4 regions of the Streptomyces sp. NA04227 genome follow, and region 2 is predicted to be linked to each of the others. Evidence: riboswitches for the same ligand, from Rfam matches in the RefSeq annotation. Region 2 holds a riboswitch; each other region holds the start of a gene.
What was found. A riboswitch is a leader RNA that binds a small molecule or an ion and turns the genes downstream of it on or off. The one in region 2 is predicted to bind cobalamin.
Positions count from the first base shown of each region.

Region 1: it holds a riboswitch for cobalamin, as region 2 does, so the genes downstream of both, cobN (cobaltochelatase subunit CobN) here and HUT18_RS25020 (ribonucleoside-diphosphate reductase subunit alpha) in region 2, are expected to answer to the same signal.
Region 3: it holds a riboswitch for cobalamin, as region 2 does, so the genes downstream of both, HUT18_RS04755 (cobalamin biosynthesis protein) here and HUT18_RS25020 (ribonucleoside-diphosphate reductase subunit alpha) in region 2, are expected to answer to the same signal.
Region 4: it holds a riboswitch for cobalamin, as region 2 does, so the genes downstream of both, metE (5-methyltetrahydropteroyltriglutamate--homocysteine S-methyltransferase) here and HUT18_RS25020 (ribonucleoside-diphosphate reductase subunit alpha) in region 2, are expected to answer to the same signal.

Region 1 covers NZ_CP054918.1:5,748,068-5,752,766, reverse strand. Annotated here, with positions in the region: gene HUT18_RS24540 (precorrin-2 C(20)-methyltransferase) at 1-429, opposite strand, end outside; gene HUT18_RS24535 (precorrin-8X methylmutase) at 426-1,067, opposite strand; partial or broken gene HUT18_RS24530 (cobalamin biosynthesis protein CobG) at 1,353-2,681, opposite strand; cobalamin riboswitch at 3,028-3,156, shown strand; gene cobN (cobaltochelatase subunit CobN) at 3,189-4,699, shown strand, end outside.
Region 2 covers NZ_CP054918.1:5,863,136-5,867,834, reverse strand. Annotated here, with positions in the region: gene HUT18_RS25020 (ribonucleoside-diphosphate reductase subunit alpha) at 1-2,268, opposite strand, end outside; cobalamin riboswitch at 2,391-2,520, opposite strand; gene mctP (monocarboxylate uptake permease MctP) at 2,661-4,289, opposite strand; gene HUT18_RS25010 (DUF3311 domain-containing protein) at 4,286-4,567, opposite strand.
Region 3 covers NZ_CP054918.1:1,159,411-1,164,109, reverse strand. Annotated here, with positions in the region: gene HUT18_RS04765 (putative cobaltochelatase) at 1-734, opposite strand, end outside; gene HUT18_RS04760 (cobyric acid synthase) at 847-2,400, opposite strand; gene HUT18_RS04755 (cobalamin biosynthesis protein) at 2,397-3,341, opposite strand; cobalamin riboswitch at 3,525-3,681, opposite strand; gene HUT18_RS04750 (hypothetical protein) at 3,930-4,151, opposite strand; gene HUT18_RS04745 (inorganic phosphate transporter) at 4,162-4,699, opposite strand, start outside.
Region 4 covers NZ_CP054918.1:2,173,881-2,178,579, forward strand. Annotated here, with positions in the region: gene HUT18_RS09015 (hypothetical protein) at 1-474, opposite strand, end outside; gene HUT18_RS09020 (cation-translocating P-type ATPase) at 815-3,073, shown strand; cobalamin riboswitch at 3,173-3,393, shown strand; gene metE (5-methyltetrahydropteroyltriglutamate--homocysteine S-methyltransferase) at 3,563-4,699, shown strand, end outside.

The DNA of each region.
Region 1 (4,699 bases), 120 kb from region 2:
CAGGCGCTTGTGCATGTGCTGGTAGGAGCCGTAGAAGAGCGGGTCGCCCTCGGCGAGGACGGCGACCGTACGGCCCGCGTCGAGATGTTCGGCGAGCCGGGCCGAGGCCTCCTCGTAGAAGTCGTCGAGCGCGCCCCGGTAGCCGCCGGGGTGGTCGGTGGTCTCCACCGTGATCGGGTACATCAGGCGCTCTTCGATGTGGTCGGGCCGGATGTACCGGTCCGCGATCCGGCGCGCGATGGAACGCCCGTGCCGCGCGGAGTGGTACGCCACCACATCCGCCTCGCCGATGACTTCCACGGCGCGCACGGTGATCAGCGAGGGGTCGCCGGGCCCGAGACCCACACCGTAGAGACGTCCCGTACCCGTACCCGGACCCGCACCCGTCCCGGTGCCGGTCCGGGATTCCCGCTCCGCCGACGCGCTCATTCGGTCTCACTCGCAATCGCGTTGAGGGCCGCCGCCGCCATCGCGCTGCCGCCGCGACGGCCGCGTACCACCAGGTACTCCAGGCCCAGCCGGGAAGCGGCGAGGGCGTCCTTGGACTCGGCCGCGCCGATGAAGCCGACCGGGACGCCGATCACGGCCGCCGGGCGGGGCGCGCCCTCGGCGATCATCTCCAGGAGCCGGAACAGCGCGGTGGGCGCGTTGCCGACCGCGACCACCGAGCCTTCGAGGCGGTCACGCCACAGCTCCAGCGCGGCGGCGCTGCGCGTGGTGCCCAACTCGGCGGCGAGGGCCGGTACTTCGGGGGCGGACAGGGTGCACAGGACCTCGTTGTCCGCGGGCAGGCGCTTGCGGGTCACGCCGGAGGCGACCATCTGTGCGTCGCACAGGATGGGCGCGCCCGCGCGCAGCGCCTCACGGGCGCGGGCCACCACCTGCGGGGAGAAGCCGAGATCGGCCACGAGGTCGGTCATGCCGCAGGCGTGGATCATCCGTACGGCGACCTGGCTCACATCGGCAGGCAGTGCGGCGAGGTCGGCCTCGGCCCGGATGGTGGCAAAGGACTGGCGGTAGATCTCCGCGCCGTCCTTCTCGTAGTCGAACACTGTGCTCTCGCTCATTCGCTCATCCCGATGCCCCGTACGGGGCGTGATCCCTGCTCCACCGCCATGACGGGCGGCGGCCACTGCTTTCCGTAGGTCGTCGTCTCGTACGTCGACATCTAGTACGCCGTTGTCACGTGCGCCGTCGTCTCGTGGACGGTCCTCCGGTTTCGTGCCGTTCGCGGTCCCACCGACCGCCCCGGGAGCCTCGTACGCCGGAGCCCCGAACCGCGCGGGCGTGCTCGCTGACGCCTGCTGCGAACTCCCCTGTGTCTCCAGGGCAGTTGAGGCTCCGGCACGCCGTACGGTCACCGTGTACCGGCCGTCGCCCTCCGCGAGTACGTCGACCCAGTCGCCCTGTGGGTGGCCGCAGCGGCGTTCGCAGCCGGACCAGTACACCGGCAGGCCCGGGCCGGGGGCGGGCAGGGCCTCGGCGCGTACGTCGGCGCGGGACTTCGCGCAGCCCGGGCGGCCGGTGCAGGCGCCGACCGGCAGCCAGGGGGAGGCGGCCGAGGTGACCAGTCCCGCGCGGTCCAGGGCGTCGAGGCGTTCCTCGGCGGCGGCGCGGCTGGTGAAGCCGGGTAGCAGCAGGCCGCGCCACGGGGTGAGCCGGATCTCGTCGGCCGGGGCGGGCAGCAGCGCACGCCACTGCGCGACGTCGAGGCGGCCGAGCTTCGCCGTGACCACCACGGTCCGGGTGCCGTCGGGGGCGCGGAGAAGGCCGGGGGAGGGGCGCGGGTCGTGGCCGGGTCGGACTTCCAGATCCGGATGTCGAGCAGCCTGCGCCGGAGCGCCCGAGGCCCGATCCATCCTCCCCGAAAGGCGCCCCGCAGCATTCTCCGCACTCTCCGTGCTATCCGTACCTTCCGTGCTCCCCACGCTCTCCGTAATGCCCGATTCGCCAAGGAATCTAGTGAGTTGGCGGTCGAGTTCCCGGTCGGCCTCGGGGCCCTCCGGCAAGTCCCGTACCCGCCAAGCGCCGTTGCCCGCCTTCTCGGCGGTGGTGAGGAAGGCGCGGGCGGCGGCGAGGGCGGCGCGTGGTGCGTGTGCCGCGGCGATCCGGCGCACCGAGCGGCCGAGACGTACGACCGCCTCGCCCGCCGGAGCTGCGAGCAAGGTCACATCGCCGCCGAGGGTCGCGACATCGCCCCGGCCGTCGTCCAGGGCGAACAGGAAGCGGCCCGAGAGGGCGGTCGTCCACTGCTCGGCGCACAGCAGGCCGTCCAGCTCACGGGCCCACAACTGGACGTGGGCGAAGCCGGTTTGGTCGAGTCCGGCGGCCGGTGAGGCCACGATGTTGCGTACGCGTTCGTGCCGCTCGGAGGGGAGCAGGTCCGCCTCGTGCAGCAGTGCGGCGAGTTCGCCGCCGCAGGTCTCGCCGAGGCCGCGCAGTTCGACGTTGCCGCGCGAGGTGATGCTCAGCCGCCCGTCGGCGAGCCGCTCCGCCGCGTCGGCGAGGGTCTCGGCCTGACGGGACGTCAACAGGCCCCCGGGCAGCCGGAGTCGGGCCAGAAAGCCGTCGTCGGCGCGGTGCAGTCGAAGTGCGCCGGGGCAGGCGTCGCCCCGTTCGCGGGAGGGAGCCCGGCCCGCGACCTCGGAGGGAGTCGAGTGGGGCGGCATGGCGGCGAGCATACCCACGGCCTGCGGCCCCGCCACCGGCGCGAACAGTGATCTGCGCCCCGTTCCCGCCACCGGCTGTCACTGTCTCCGGCACCGTCACGGCCGCCGCGCCCGCGCCGCGCACGCACCCCATCCCGTGCCCGCGCACGCACCCCATCCCCTGCCCGCGCACGCCCCCGCCCCCATGCCCGCGCACGCACCGGCGCCAACGGCGCACGACCCCGGCGGACCCGCCCGTTCCACAAGCCTGCGCGCAAGCCCGCCCGAAAGCCCCTCCGCAAGCACCTCCGTCAGCACCAAAGGTGACGAACGCCCCGCCGACAAGCACCCCCTCCTGCACTTACTATTCCTGCGGCGGGCCAACTGGTCCGTCGACGGCCAGGCCCCGTCCTGTGAGGAAGCCGGTGCGAATCCGGCACGGTCCCGCCACTGTGAGCCCGGTCCCCGGGTGAGTCAGGAACTCTCAGCCGTCCGACAACTGCCCGGGGCGTGGACACCCCGAGGAAGGCCAACGCCCCCATGCCGCACGCGCCCGAGGCTCAGCCCCGCGAGATCCTGCTCCTGTCGACCTCCGACACCGATCTGCTCAGTGCCCGCGCGGCGAACGGCCCGGTGGCCTACCGCTTCGCCAACCCTTCCCGGCTCGCCCTCGACGAACTGCCCGCGCTCCTGGACGGCGCGGACCTCGTCGTCGTACGCCTCCTCGGAGGCATCCGCGCCTGGCAGGAAGGCCTCGACCTGCTGCTCGCCGACGGCCGCCCGGTGATCGTCCTCACCGGTGAACAGGCCCCCGACGCCCAGCTGATGGCCGCCTCCACGGTGCCGGTCGGCATCGCCGCCGAGGCGCACGCCTACCTCGCGCACGGCGGCCCGGCCAACCTGGAGCAGCTCGCCCGCTTCCTCTCCGACACCGTGCTGCTCACCGGCCACGGCTTCGACGCGCCCGCGCCCGCGCCCACCTGGGGGCCGCTGGAGCGCACGGCCCGCATCACCGCCCCCACCGACCACGACGTGCCCACCGTCGCGGTGCTCTACTACCGCGCCCACCACATGAGCGGCAACACCGCCTTCGTGGAGGCGCTGTGCGCCGCCGTCGAGGACGCGGGCGCCCGGGCGCTGCCGCTGTACGTGGCCTCGCTGCGCGCCCCCGAGGCCGAGCTGATCGAGGCCCTCGGCGCGGCCGACGCCATCGTCACCACCGTCCTCGCCGCGGGCGGCACCAAGCCGGCGGCCGCCTCCGCGGGCGGCGACGACGAGTCCTGGGACGCGGGCGCGCTCACCGCCCTGGACGTCCCGATCCTCCAGGCCCTGTGCCTGACCGGCTCGCGCGGCGACTGGGAGGAGAACGACGAGGGCGTCTCGCCGCTGGACGCGGCCAGCCAGATCGCGGTGCCCGAGTTCGACGGCCGCCTGATCACCGTCCCGTTCTCCTTCAAGGAGATCGACGAGGACGGCCTCCCGGCGTACGTACCCGACGCCGAGCGCGCGGCCCGCGTCGCCGGAATCGCCGTACGCCACGCGCGACTTCGGTACGTCCCCGCCGCCGAGAAGCGTCTCGCCCTGGTGCTCTCGGCGTACCCGACCAAGCACTCCCGTATCGGCAACGCGGTCGGTCTGGACACCCCCGCCAGTGCCGTGGCCCTGCTGCGCCGCCTGCGCGCCGAGGGCTACGACTTCGGTCCCGAGGAGGAGATCCCCGGCCTGGTCTCCGGCGACGGCGACGAGCTGATCCGCGCGCTCATCGAGGCGGGCGGCCACGACCAGGACTGGCTCACCGAGGAGCAGCTGGCCCGTAACCCCGTCCGGATCCCGGCGGCCGACTACAAGCGCTGGTACGCGACGCTGCCCGAGGAACTGCGTACCGCGGTCGAGCAGCACTGGGGCCCGCCGCCCGGCGAGATGTTCGTCGACCGCAGCCGCAACCCGGAGGGCGACATCGTGCTCGCCGCGCTGCGCCGCGGCAATCTGCTGATCGTCATCCAGCCCCCGCGCGGCTTCGGCGAGAACCCGATCGCGATCTACCACGACCC
Region 2 (4,699 bases):
CCGGGCGGCGCGCGCGATCCGGGTCGCGGGGCGCGAACGCAGGTAGTACGTGGTCTTCAGGCCCTGCCGCCAGGCGTAGGCGTACATCGAGGAGAGCTTGCCGATGGTCGGTGTCTCCATGAAGAGATTCAGCGACTGGGACTGGTCCAGGTACGGCGTACGGGCGGCCGCCATGTCGACAAGTCCGCGCTGCGGGATCTCCCAGGCGGTGCGGTACAGGCGCCGCAGCTCCTCGGGGATCCAGGCGAAGTCCTGTACCGAGCCGCCCGCCTCGCGCAGCGCCTCCCGGGTCCGCGCGTCCCAGACACCGAGCTGCTTCAGCTCGTCCACCAGATAGGAGTTGACCTGGAGGAACTCACCGCTGAGGGTCTCGCGCTTGAAGAGGTTGGAGACCTGCGGCTCGATGCACTCGTAGACGCCCGCGATGGAGGCGATGGTCGCGGTGGGAGCGATCGCGAGCAGCAGCGAGTTGCGCATGCCGGTGCGGGCGATACGGGCGCGGAGCGCGGCCCAGCGCTCCGGCCAGTGGTGCTCGGCCGCGTAGTGGTCGGGGTGCAGGACCCCGCGTGCGGTACGGGTCTTCTCCCAGGCGGGCAACGGGCCGTTCTTCTCGGCGAGTTCGGCCGAGGTCTCGTAGGCGGTGAGCATGATGCGCTCGGCGATCCGGGTGGAGAGCTCCCGTGCCTCGGCCGAGTCGAAGGGCAGCCGCAGCCGGAAGAAGACGTCCTGCAGGCCCATCACGCCCAGACCCACCGGGCGCCAGCGGGCGTTGGACCGGCCCGCCTGCTCGGTCGGATAGAAGTTGATGTCGATGACCCGGTCCAGGAACGTGACCGCGGTGCGCACCGTCGCGTCGAGCCGCTCCCAGTCGATGCCGTCCCCGGTCACCAGGGCGCCGAGGTTCACCGAGCCGAGATTGCACACGGCCGTCTCGCCGTCGTCGGTGACCTCCAGGATCTCCGTGCAGAGGTTGGAGGAGTGCACCGTGTGGCCGGGCTCGGCGGTCTGGTTGGCGGTGCGGTTGGCGGCGTCCTTGAAGGTGATCCAGCCGTTGCCGGTCTGCGCCAGGGTCCGCATCATCCGCCCGTACAACTCCCGCGCGGGCAGCGTCCGTTGGGCGAGGCCCGCGGCCTCGGCCCGGCGGTAGGCGGCGTCGAACTCCGCGCCCCACAGGTCGACGAGCTCCGGGGTGTCCGAGGGCGAGAACAGCGACCACTCGGCATCCGCCTCGACGCGGCGCATGAACTCGTCGGGGATCCAGTGCGCCAGGTTCAGGTTGTGGGTGCGGCGCGCGTCCTCGCCGGTGTTGTCGCGCAGTTCGAGGAACTCCTCCAGGTCCGCGTGCCAGGTCTCCAGGTACACGGCCGCCGCGCCCTTGCGCCGCCCGCCCTGGTTCACGGCGGCCACCGAGGCGTCCAGCGTCTTCAGGAACGGCACGATGCCGCCGGAGTGGCCGTTGGTCCCGCGGATCAGCGAACCGCGGGCGCGGATACGGGAGTACGAGAGGCCGATGCCGCCCGCGTGCTTGGAGAGCCGGGCCACCTGGTGGTAGCGGTCGTAGATCGAGTCGAGCTCGTCCTGCGGGGAGTCGAGCAGATAGCAGGAGGACATCTGCGGGTGGCGGGTGCCGGAGTTGAACAGGGTGGGGGAGGAGGGCAGGTACTCCAGGCGGCTCATCAGCCGGTACAGCGCGGCCACTTCGGCCAGCGCCGCCTCGCCGCCCTCCTCGGGGGCCAGGCCGCAGGCGACCCGCAGCAGGAAGTGCTGCGGGGTCTCGGTCACCCGGCGGCTCAGCGGGTGGCGCAGCAGATAGCGGCTGTGCAGGGTGCGCAGGCCGAAGTAGCCGAAGCGGTCGTCCGCCTCGGTGTCGATCAGGGCGTCCAGGCGCGCCGCGTGCGCCGCGACGAACGCGGCCGTGGTGTCGGCGATCAGGCCCTCGCGGTGCCCGGTGGCGATCGAGCCGGAGAAGTCGTGCACGCCCGCGCTCGCCGCCTCGTCCCGGATGGCCAGGGTGAGCAGCCGGGCCGCCAGCTTCGAGTACACCGGGTCCTCGGAGATCAGCCCGGCCGCCGACTCCGTTGCCAGCGCGCGCAGTTCGGCCTCGTCGGCGGTGGCCGAGCGCCCGCGCAGCGCGGCGGCGGCCACCCGTCCGGCGTCGGCGTCGGGGAGGTCGGCGGTCAGCCGGGTCAGGGTACGCAGCAGGCCCGCACCGGGTCCCTCGGCCTCGCTGTGAGTCGCAGTCGCCTCATGGGCGGGCGCGATGGTCACGTGTCACTCTCCCTCGCTCGACGGAACCCGCGCAGGAGGGAGCACACGTCTGCCGGGTCACACGGCAGTACGCGTCCTTCGCCCTGTCCGCGGGGCCGGGACGTCTGGCACCCGGAACAGGGCGCGCCGGGTGCGCCGTCGGCAGGTCCTCGGACTCACGGGCAGGTGGAAACGGCCCGTTCACCGTTGCGGGACAGTTCCGGATTCGCACCGGATTCCCCTGCGATGACAGCGAGCATGAGCATACATGTGGTGGGTGCCTGCTGGAGAACACCCCATATCTTGTGGTGTGTTGGACGCGGGGTGTCGGAGCACTGTGCAAGGTGCGGTATACGCCGACGGGCCGCCGGATGGCTCCGGCGGCCCGTCGGGTACTGCTCGCTGCGCTCCGCTCAGTGCGCCGAGCCCGCGGTGGCGGGCGGCAGTTCGCGCTCCACGCCCGGGTCGCCCGCGTCCGCGGTGTAGTCCTCGGGCGAGGTCTCGTCGACGCCCTCGGGCGCCTTCAGGGCCCGCATCACAAGGGTCAGGACCACCGTCACCACGACGTTCAGGACGAACGCGGTGAGACCGATGTACCCGATCTCGCCGATGCCGGGGATCTCCTTCGAGGAGCCGCCGAAGTGCTTCTGCGTCGGGCTCGCCACACCGTACGCGGCGATCGTCCCGTAGAGCATGCCCACGGCCCAGCCCGCGATCAGCGCCCAGCGGTGGAACCAGCGCGTGAACAGGCCGCCGACCAGGGCCGGGAAGGTCTGCAGGATCCAGATGCCGCCCAGGAGCTGGAAGTTGATCGCGACGGTCTTGTCCATGCCGAGCACGAAGACCAGCGCACCGACCTTCACGAGCAGTGAGACCAGCTTGGAGACCTTGGTCTCCTGCTCGGGGGTCGCGTCGGGCTTGAGGAAGTCCTTGTAGATGTTGCGCGTGAACAGGTTGGCCGCGGCGATCGACATGATGGCCGCGGGCACCAGCGCGCCGATGCCGATGGCCGCGAAGGCGACGCCGGTGAACCAGTCCGGGAACATGTCCTCGAAGAGCTGCGGGATCGCCAGCTGCCCGTTGTCCACCTTGACTCCGGCCGCGATCGCCATGAAGCCGAGCAGCGCGAGCAGGCCCAGCATCAGCGAGTACAGCGGCAGGATCGTGGTGTTGCGGCGGATCACCTCACGGCTGCGCGAGGACAGCGTGGCCGTGATCGAGTGCGGATACATGAACAGCGCGAGCGCCGAACCGAGCGCGAGTGTGGCGTACGTCCACTGCCCGGCCTCGCCCGGGACCAGGCCCGCCACGGGCTTGCCCGCCGCCTCGTTGCTCGCGTTGAACTTGTCCCCGGCCGCGGCGAAGATGTCGTCGAAGCCGCCGAGCTTGATCGGGATGTAGATCACGGCGACCGCGATCACCAGGTAGATCAGGGTGTCCTTGACGAAGGCGATCAGCGCGGGCGCGCGCAGGCCCGAGGAGTAGGTGTACGCGGCCAGTACACCGAAGGCGATCAGCAGCGGCAGGTCCTTGATGAACCAGTTGGTGCCCTCGCCGCCGCCGATGCCCATCACGTCCAGGACGGCCTGGATGCCCACCAGTTGGAGGGCGATGTACGGCATCGTGGCGAGGATGCCGGTGACCGCGACGGCCAGCGACAGACCGCGCGAGCCGAAGCGGCCGCGCACGAAGTCCGAGGTGGTGACGTAGCCGTGCTTGTGCGAGACCGACCACAGGCGGGGCAGGAAGGTGAAGATCAGCGGGTACACCAGGATCGTGTACGGCACCGCGAAGAAGCCGGCCGCGCCCGCCCCGTAGATCGCCGCGGGTACCGCCACGAAGGTGTACGCCGTGTAGAGGTCGCCGCCGAGCAGGAACCAGGTGACCCAGGTGCCGAACGAGCGTCCGCCCAGGCCCCATTCGTCGAGGCTGTTCTCGTTCTCCGCCTTGCGCCAGCGCGCGGCGAGGAAGCCCATGACCGTGACGGCCAGGAAGAAGAAGATGAAGACGGCAAGTGCCACACCGTTGACGTCGTCGTTCACTTGGCCGCCTCCCCGGTGCTCCGGCGGGCCTCGGCCGCGGCCTTGCGTCCGCGCTGGTCACGCCGCCACAGCTGGAAGGCGATCATGGTGAGCGCGGTCGAGATGAGCACCCAGGCCATCTGGTACCAGTAGAAGAACGGGATCCCGATGAACGTCGGATCCGTCTTCGCGTACGAGCCGACCCACAGGGTCGCCACGAACGGGGCGATCAGACACAGGGCGATGACCACACGGGCCGGTGTCACCACCGGCTCTCTGACTTCGGATGTGTCCGTCATGGGCGGCTCCCGTTCCCTCACCTCGTATTGATCCGACGAAATGTAGGTGACCCGTCCCGCACTACGAAACCCCTGGTCCGGATGGCGGGCGTAACGTTTCGGTGTCGGGGCCCGGCCGTACGGGAGTTGACG
Region 3 (4,699 bases), 4.7 Mb from region 2:
GCGGCAACGCGCTCCCGCAGCGCCTGCTCCTCGGGCGTCCAGCGGGCGGCGAAGGTCTCCGGGTCCTCGTCGTAGGCGAGCCTGCGCCGGACCACCTCGACCCGCTGCTCGGGCTCGCGGGAGGCGGCCACCTCCACGGTGAGCCCGAACCGGTCCAGCAACTGGGGCCGCAGCTCGCCCTCTTCGGGGTTCATGGTGCCGACGAGCAGAAAGCGCGCCGCATGCCGTACGGACACGCCCTCGCGTTCCACGTACGAGGCACCCATCGCCGCCGCGTCGAGCAGCAGGTCCACCAGGTGGTCGTGCAGGAGGTTGACCTCGTCCACGTAGAGGATGCCGCGGTGCGCGTCGGCGAGCAGTCCGGGCTCGAAGGCCTTCACGCCCTCGGCCAGGGCCCGTTCGATGTCCAGGGCGCCCACCAGCCGGTCCTCCGAGGCGCCGACCGGCAGTTCGACCATCCGCGCGGGGCGCGCGACACCGCCGCCGCTCTCGTGCGGCCCGTCGGGGCAGCGCGCGTCCGGCGTCGCCGGGTCGCAGGAGAAACGGCACCCGGCCACGGTCGTCACCTGTGGCATCAGTGCCGAAAGGGCCCGTACCGCGGTGGACTTGGCGGTGCCCTTCTCGCCGCGTACCAGCACGCCGCCGACCGCCGGGGACACGGCGTTCAGCAGCAGCGCGAGCCGCAGGTCGTCCTGGCCCACCAGTGCGGTGAACGGATAGGGGGTGCTGCTCACTGCTCGCCCTCCAGATGGCCTTCGGGGATACGGGGTTGGGCTGGGGATGTGCCAGGGATCGTCCGCGGACGGCGTGCGGGGCCCGGGGTGCGGGCCCGCTCCTCGCCGGTGGTCATGGCGCCCCCGGTGGCACGAAGGGCAGGCCGGGCGGTGGGCCGGACTCGATCAGGCGCCACAGGGCGTCGGTGTCGGCGTGCTCCTCGATCAAGTCGCCGAGCCGGTCGAGCTGTTGCTCGCGCAGCGCGGCGAACGAGGTGTCCGGCGCGGGCACGAAGCGGCGGCCCGCGGCGGCGGCGACCACCCGCAGGAAGGCGCGCCTGAAGCCGTCGGTCTCCAGCGAGCCGTGCCAGTGCGTGCCCCAGACGGCGCCCGAGCGACAGCCGTCCAGGAAGGGCTCGCCGCCGTTCACCTCGGCGACGCCGTGGTGGATCTCGTAGCCCTCGACCGGCTGGCCCAGCGCCTTGCCGCTCGGCCGGGCCAGGGTCTTCTCGCGCGCGAACCGCACCCGCACCGGCAGCAGTCCGAGTCCCTCGACGGAGCCCGCCCGGGACTCCACCTCGTCCTCGATGTGCTCGCCGAGCAACTGGAAGCCGCCGCAGATGCCGAGCACCGGACGGTCCTCGGCCGCGCGGCGCGCCAGCGCGTCGGCGAGCCCGCGCTCGCGCAGCCAGCGCAGCGCGCCCACGGTGCCGCGGGTGCCGGGCACGATGACCAGATCGGCGTCGGCGAGGTCCGCGGGACGGTCCACGAACCGCACCACGACGCCCGGTTCGGCGGCCAGCGCGTCCACATCGGTGAAGTTCGACATCAGCGGTACGGCGCAGACGGCGACCCGCAGCACGTCCTCGCCGTACGGCTCGGCCACCGAGGACTCGCGCACCGCCCCGCGCATCGAGACGTTGAGGCCGTCCTCCTCGTCGATGCCCAGCCCGTGCTGGAAGGGCAGTACGCCGTAGGTGGCGCGGCCGGTGAGCCCGCGCAGCATGTCCAGGCCCGGCGTGAGCAGCGAGACGTCGCCGCGGAACTTGTTGACCAGGTACCCGGCGAGCAGGGCCTGGTCCTCGGGCGCGAGCAGCGCCGTCGTACCGAAGAAGGAGGCGAACACCCCGCCCCGGTCGATGTCGCCGACCACCAGGACCGGCAGCCGGGCGGCGCGTGCGATGCCCATGTTGACGATGTCGGTACGGCGCAGGTTGATCTCCGCGGGGCTGCCCGCGCCCTCGCAGATCACCGCGTCGTGCGTGGCCCGCAGCTCTTCCAGGCAGCCCACGACGGTCTCCAGGAGCGCCTCGCGTCCGCCGCCGTGCAGGCCCGAGCCGAGCCGTGCGTCCTCGGTGCCGAAGAAGCCGCGCGCGCTCAGCTCGCCGACCGGCCTGCCCATCAGGACGACCTGGCTGGTGCGGTCGCCGCCCGGCTTGAGCAGGACCGGATTCATCAGCGCGCTCGGCTCGATACGGCAGGCCTGGGCCTGCATCGCCTGCGCCCGGCCGATCTCCGCACCCTCCCTGGTCACAAAGGAGTTGAGCGACATGTTCTGGCCCTTGAACGGCGCCACCTTCACCCCGCGGCGCACCAGCCAGCGGCAGATGCCCGCCGTCACCACACTCTTGCCGGCGTCCGAGGTCGTCCCCGCGACCAGCAGTCCGCCGCGTCCGGCCGTCGTCATCGCACACCCTTCCGGCGGCGCAGCAGTCCGGCCACCGCGCACACTCCGAACGCCAGCGCCGTCACACGGCGCGAGAGCCGTACCGCCCGCGCGATGTCGGCCGGTCGTACGTCCCGGCCCTCGCCGTTGAGTACCGGCCGGTGCTCGACCCGGCCCGCGTAGGACAGCGTGCCGCCGAGACGGACGCCGAGCGCGCCCGCGAACGAGGCTTCCACGGGGCCCGCGTTGGGGCTCGGATGCCGCTGGGCGTCCTCGCGCCAGGCCCGCAGTGCCGCGCGCGGATCGTCTCCGGCGCACACGGCGAGTACGGCGGTGAGCCGCGCACCGGGCGCTCCGGCGAGGTCGTCGAGGCGGGCGGAGGCCCAGCCGAACCGCAGGTGCCGGGGGGACTTGTGACCGACCATCGCGTCCAGCGTGTTCACCGCGCGGAAGCCGAGCAGTCCGGGGACCCCGGCCAGGGCGCCCCAGACCAGGGCGCCCACCACCGCGTCCGAGGTGTTCTCGGCCACCGATTCCACGACGGCGCGGGCCAGGCCCGCCTCGTCGAGTGCCTGTGGATCGCGCCCGCACAGATGGGGCAGCCGGGCGCGGGCGGCGCTCACGTCGCCCGACTCCAGGGCGTCGCCGATCGCCTGCGCCTCACGGGCCAGCGAGGTGCCGCCGACCACGGCCCAGGTGGCGGTGGCCGTCAACGCCACGGCGCCCACGGGGAAGTTGCGCACCGCGCGCGCGGCGAGCGCTCCGGCGCCCACGGCGCCCGAGACGCACAGGGCGGTGTAGAGCGCGCCCCAGCCCCGGTGATCGCGCCACAACCCGCGTTCCACGGCGGTCGCCGCACGCCCGAACACGGCGACCGGATGGCCTCGGCGAGGATCGCCGAACATCAGGTCGCCGAGGAGTCCGGCGGCGGCGCCGCAAGCGAAGTCTCGCTCGGCACCCATGAGTTCAGACCGCCGATCCGCCCGCGGAACGGTGCGTGGGGGTGCTGCCGGGAGCGCGGGGCACCGAGCGGCGCGTGTGCGCGGGCGCTCGGTCCTCGGCATGGCAGGGTTCGACAGGCGGGCAGCCCGGCATCGTCACATGTCCTCACTCAGGGTCCGCGCCCTGGTTCGACGGGACGACGGGGAGAGTCTCCTGGCTCCCGGATCCGCGGTGTCCCCGGCCTTCCAACCCCCTGCGGGGGGGCGTGACTTCCGGTGTGGGGACCGCTCCCCGGTGACAGTGGCGGGACCGCGCCGGATTCGCACCGGCTTCCTCTCTTCCGCCGTACATTTCGGCTCCGGCAGTCCACCACGCGCCGCCACACCCGTCAACTGGCCGCTGACCTGGGCGGGGAGAGTGTGCCGATCCCCACAGTCCGCCTCCGCGCGCCGTGCCGAGGGGCGTGCGCGTCGCCCTGCGGGGCGCGTTGAAGTGGGGGCATTGCACACGGATACGCCGGTGCGCCGCGGGACCCGTTCGAGGTTCCGCGGCGCACCGGCGTACCGGTCGTTCGACGGTCCGCCCACGCGGGCGTACCGGCGGGCGGGTCAGGCGACGATGAGCTGGATTCCGTAGCCGACGGCCCCCACGCAGAGCGCGAAGCAGACACAGGCTCCGGTGGTGGCGAGCGCGGCGGACTCGCTCTGCGCCACGGCGGCTTCGCGCCGGGCCAGCGAGACGATGCCGAGGGTGAACACGCCGACCAGGGCGACGGTCACCACCAGGCTGACTCCGAAGACGGAACCGAGAGCGGCCCAGTCGATGTCCATACGGGGCTCCTCAGGCGCGGGCGGGCTCGGCCTGCGCCGGGCTCGTGGAGTTGGCGGTACCGGCGGTACCGGTGGGCGGCGGCGCGACGGCGGCGACCGCGGTGGTCACGACTCCGGCGGGCTCCTCGGCGCCGTCGACGTCGTTGACGTTGTGGTGGTCGACCGGGCGGCGGCGGGACAGCAGCCAGATGGCGGCGGAGCCCGCGACCAGGAGGACGCCGGTCAGCACGGTGCCCCAGTCGCCCTGCTCGGTCAGCAGCTGTGCACCGGCGGCGACGAGACCTGCGGCCGGGAGGGTCAGACCCCAGGCGATGAACATCCGGGTCGCGGTCGACCAGCGGACCACGCCGCCCTTGCGGCCCAGGCCCGCGCCCATCACGGCGCCGGAGCAGGACTGCGTGGTGGACAGCGAGAAGCCCAGGTGCGAGGAGGCGAGGATGACCGTCGCGGCGCTGGTCTGGGCGGCGAAGCCCTGCGGCGGAGCGAGGTCGGTCAGGCCCTTGCCCATGGTGCGGATGATGCGCCAGCCGCCGAGGTAGGTGCCGAGC
Region 4 (4,699 bases), 3.7 Mb from region 2:
GGCGAAGGCGCGGTAGCCGCCCGCCTCGGGCAGCGTCGTCCGCACGCTCCAGGTGCCGTCCGCGGCCCGCGCCGGGTGCAGATGGCGGTAGACCGTCAAGTCCCTTGAGGCGACGATGAAATGGAGTTCCTTGCCGTGCTCGCGCCGGTACGAGGTCAGCTTGCGGCCCGCCTCGTCGAGGATCGCGAAGCGCAGCTCGGACTCCTTGCCCTCGGCGACCCGCTCGGTGCCGAGCGCCAGCGTGTAGCCCCCTTCGGTGACCTGGAGGCCGCCCGCGGCGGGTGTCCCCGGATCGTCGTGACCCTTGTTCCCGTCCGGATCCGCTCTGCCCGGCTTCTCCGAGCGGTGCTCCCCGTGCGAGGCCGAGCCGCCGTCCGCGACCACGGGGTCCAGGGCCGCACCGGCCCCGTACGCCGTACCGAAGGTCGCGGCCAGAGCCGCGGCGAAAGCGGCGATTTTCAGTCCCGTGTTCATGACGGTCCCCAATGTCGAGAGGTGTGCACAGAGATGTGCGCCGAGGGATGTGGCCGAGAGATGCGAGGAGAATACCCCAGGGGGGTATCAAGTCAAGGTGGGGAGGCAGGAGGGGGCAGACGGGAGACGGCTTGCCAGGGATAGGGGGAGGGGGTATACATGGTGATCACGCGAGATACCCCCAGGGGGTATTGATGATCCGGCACCAGAGCCGGACTCCGCCATCCGCCCACCCCCGCGAGGAGCAGCAATGACCGCCCCCATCACGCCCGTCACCACCGTCGCCCCCGCCTCCGCCACCGCCACCGACAACGCCCAAGTCGAACTCCTCATCGGCGGTATGACCTGCGCCTCCTGCGCGGCCCGCGTGGAGAAGAAGCTCAACCGCATGGACGGTGTCGAGGCGACCGTCAACTACGCGACCGAGAAGGCCAGGGTCACCTTCGGCGCGGGCACGGCGGTCGAGGATCTGATCGCGACCGTGGAGGCGACGGGGTATACGGCGAAGGAGCCGCCACCGGCGCATCCCGGTCCCGGGCAGGGCCACTTGCCGGGCGCGGACGGCGGTGCGGCGAGGGGCGGCGGCGGGTCGGGGGCCGAGGCCGGGCAGTCCGAGGAGGCCGACGGGCTCGGGCCGCTCCGGCAGCGGCTGACGACCGCGGTCGCGCTCGCGGTGCCGGTGATCGCGATGGCGATGGTGCCGTCCCTGCAGTTCACGTACTGGCAGTGGCTGTCGCTCACGCTCGCCGCGCCGGTCGTCACCTACGCGGCCTGGCCCTTCCACCGTGCGGCCTGGACCAACGCGCGGCACGGCGCCGCCACCATGGACACGCTCATCTCGGTCGGGACCTCGGCCGCCTTCCTCTGGTCGCTGTGGGCCCTGTTCTTCGGGACGGCCGGGGAACCGGGCATGACGCACCCCTTCGAGCTCTCCATCTCCCGTACCGACGGCGCCGGGAACATCTATCTGGAGGCCGCGGCGGGCGTGACCGCCTTCATCCTGGCCGGTCGCTACTTCGAGGCACGCTCCAAGCGCAAGGCGGGAGCCGCGCTGAAGGCGCTCCTGGAACTCGGCGCCAAGGAGGTCGCCGTACTGCGCGACGGCCTCGAGGAGACTGTGCCGGTTGCCGAACTCCGCGTCGGGGACCGCTTCGTGGTCCGCCCCGGCGAGAAGATCGCCACCGACGGCACCGTGGTCGAGGGCGCCTCGGCGGTCGACGCCTCGATGCTCACCGGTGAGTCGGTACCCGTCGAGGTGGCCGTCGGCGACCCGGTCACCGGCGCCACCCTCAACGCGGGCGGGCGCCTGGTCGTCGAAGCCACCCGGATCGGCGCGGACACCCAACTCGCCCGGATGGCACGGATGGTGGAGGACGCGCAGAACGGCAAGGCCGCCGCGCAGCGTCTGGCCGACCGTATCTCGGGGGTCTTCGTGCCCGTCGTGATCGCCCTGGCGCTCGGCACCCTCGGCTTCTGGCTGGGCAACGGCTCGGGACTGACCGCCGCGTTCACCGCCGCCGTGGCGGTACTGATCATCGCCTGCCCCTGCGCCCTGGGCCTGGCCACTCCGACCGCGCTGATGGTCGGCACCGGTCGCGGCGCCCAACTCGGCATACTCATCAAGGGTCCCGAGGTCCTGGAGAGCACCCGCCGGGTCGACACCGTCGTCCTGGACAAGACCGGCACCGTCACCACCGGCCGGATGACCCTCCTCGCCGTGCACACCGCGGGCGGCGTCACGGAGAACGAAGTCCTGCGGCTGGCGGGCGCGTTGGAGCACTCCTCGGAGCACCCCATCGCCCGGGCGGTCGCCCAGGCGGCCACCGAGGCACTCGGCACCCTGCCCACCCCCGAGGACTTCGCCAACATTCCCGGCCTCGGGGTCCAGGGAATCGTCGACGGGCACGCCGTACTCGTGGGCCGCGAAGGCCTGTTGGTGGAGTGGGCGATGGAACTGCCCGCCGAACTAAATGAGTTGAAGCGGCGTGCCGAAAAGGCGGGCCGTTCCGCGATCGCGGTCGCCTGGGACGGCGAGGCCCGTGCCGTGCTCGAAGTCGCCGACGCCGTCAAGGAGTCGAGCCCCGAGGCCATCCGGCGCCTGCGTGCCCTCGGGCTGACCCCGATCCTGCTCACCGGCGACAACCGGGCGGTCGCCGAGTCGGTCGCCGCCGAGGTCGGCATCGAGGAGGTCATCGCCGAGGTGCTGCCGCAGGACAAGGTCGACGTGGTCAAGCGGCTCCAGGCCGAAGGCCGCAGCGTCGCCATGGTCGGCGACGGGGTCAACGACGCCGCCGCGCTCGCCCAGGCCGACCTCGGCCTGGCCATGGGCACCGGCACCGACGCGGCCATCGAGGCGGGCGACCTCACCCTGGTACGGGGCGACCTGCGCGCCGCCGCCGACGCCATCCGGCTCGCCCGGCGCACCCTCGGCACCATCCAGAGCAACCTCTTCTGGGCCTTCGCCTACAACGTCGCGGCGCTTCCGCTCGCCGCCGCCGGACTCCTCAACCCCATGCTCGCCGGGGCCGCGATGGCCTTCTCCTCCGTCTTCGTCGTCGGCAACAGCCTGCGCCTGCGGGGCTTCCAGCCGGTGCGCTGAGCCGCTGCCCGCCTCCGCACGGGGCCGGTGACCTGCTACGGAGCAGGTCACCGGCCCCTGCTGGGTGCCCCGCCCCTGCGCCGCGCCCGGACCCCCTCTAGGCTGACCGGTGCAGTAGGTTCGCCCCGTCCGCCAGACGGGATGCGTCGCAAGAGGGAACCCGGTGGGAATCCGGGACTGCCCCGCAGCGGTGAACAGGAACGACCGCCGTCATACGCACTGGGTCCATGGAGGGCCTGGGAAGCGACGGCCAGTAGGTGTCTCGTGTCCGCGAGACGTGCCCGTGAGTCCGAAGACCTGCCAACTGCCCGCGTGCGGAACCTTCCGTGCGCGGACATCCCGGTGACCTCGAGGGCGGGTCGGCGCACACATCGGACACAGCGACCGTGCTATCGCCGCGCGGGTCCCGGCCGTCCGGTCTGTTGCTCCCTTCGCGCTCTCGTCCCGTTCTCCGGGATCTCAGGGATTCGTCTCGCGAAGGAGATCTCCGTGACAGCCAAGTCCGCAGCCGCGGCGGCACGCGCCACCGTGTACGGCTACCCCCGCCAGGGTGGCAACCGGGACCTGAAGAAGGCCATCGAGGGCTACTGGAAGGGCCGCGTCGGCGCCGACGCCCTCCGGGCGACCGCGGCCGAGCTGCGCCGCACCAACTGGCGGCAACTGACCGAGGCCGGTATCGACGAGGTACCGACCGGCGACTTCTCGTACTACGACCATGTCCTGGACACCACCGTCATGGTGGGCGCGATCCCCGAGCGGCACCGTGAGGCCCTCGACGCGGACGCACTGGACGGGTACTTCGCCATGGCGCGAGGCACCCAGCGGGTCGCACCGCTGGAGATGACCAAGTGGTTCGACACCAACTACCACTATCTGGTCCCGGAGCTGGGCCCGGACACCCGCTTTCGCACCGACTCCCGCAAGCAGGTGGCGGAGCTGACCGAGGCCCTGGAACTGGGCCACACCGCCCGCCCGGTCCTGGTCGGCCCGGTCACCTATCTGCTGCTCGCCAAGCCCGCACCCGGCGTGGCCGAGGACTTCGACCCGCTCACGCTCCTGGACCGCCTGCTGCCCGTGTACGCCGAGGTCCTGGCCGACCTGCGCGCGGCCGGTGCGCGGTGGGTGCAACTGGACGAGCCCGCCCTGGCGCAGGACCGGAGCCCGGCCGAACTGAACGCCGCCGGGCGCGCCTACCGTGAACTGGGCACCCTCACCGACCGTCCCCAGCTGCTCGTCGCCTCCTACTTCGACCGCCTGGGCGCGGCCCTGCCGGTGCTGGCGAAGGCACCGGTCGACGGTCTCGCCCTGGACTTCACCGAGGCCGCCGCCGCCAACCTCGACGACCTCGCCGCGGTGGGCGGGCTGCCCGGCAAGCGGCTGGTCGCCGGTGTCGTGAACGGCCGCAACATCTGGATCAACGACCTGTCCAAGTCCCTTGCCACACTGGGCACTTTGCTCGGTCTGGCCGACCATGTGGATGTCGCCGCCTCCTGCTCGCTGCTGCACGTCCCGCTCGACGCGGCCGTCGAACGCGACATCGATCCGCAGATCCTGCGCTGGCTGGCCTTCGCCCGCCAGAAGAGCGCCGAGGTCGTCGCCCTGGCCAATGGCCTCACCCATGGCACC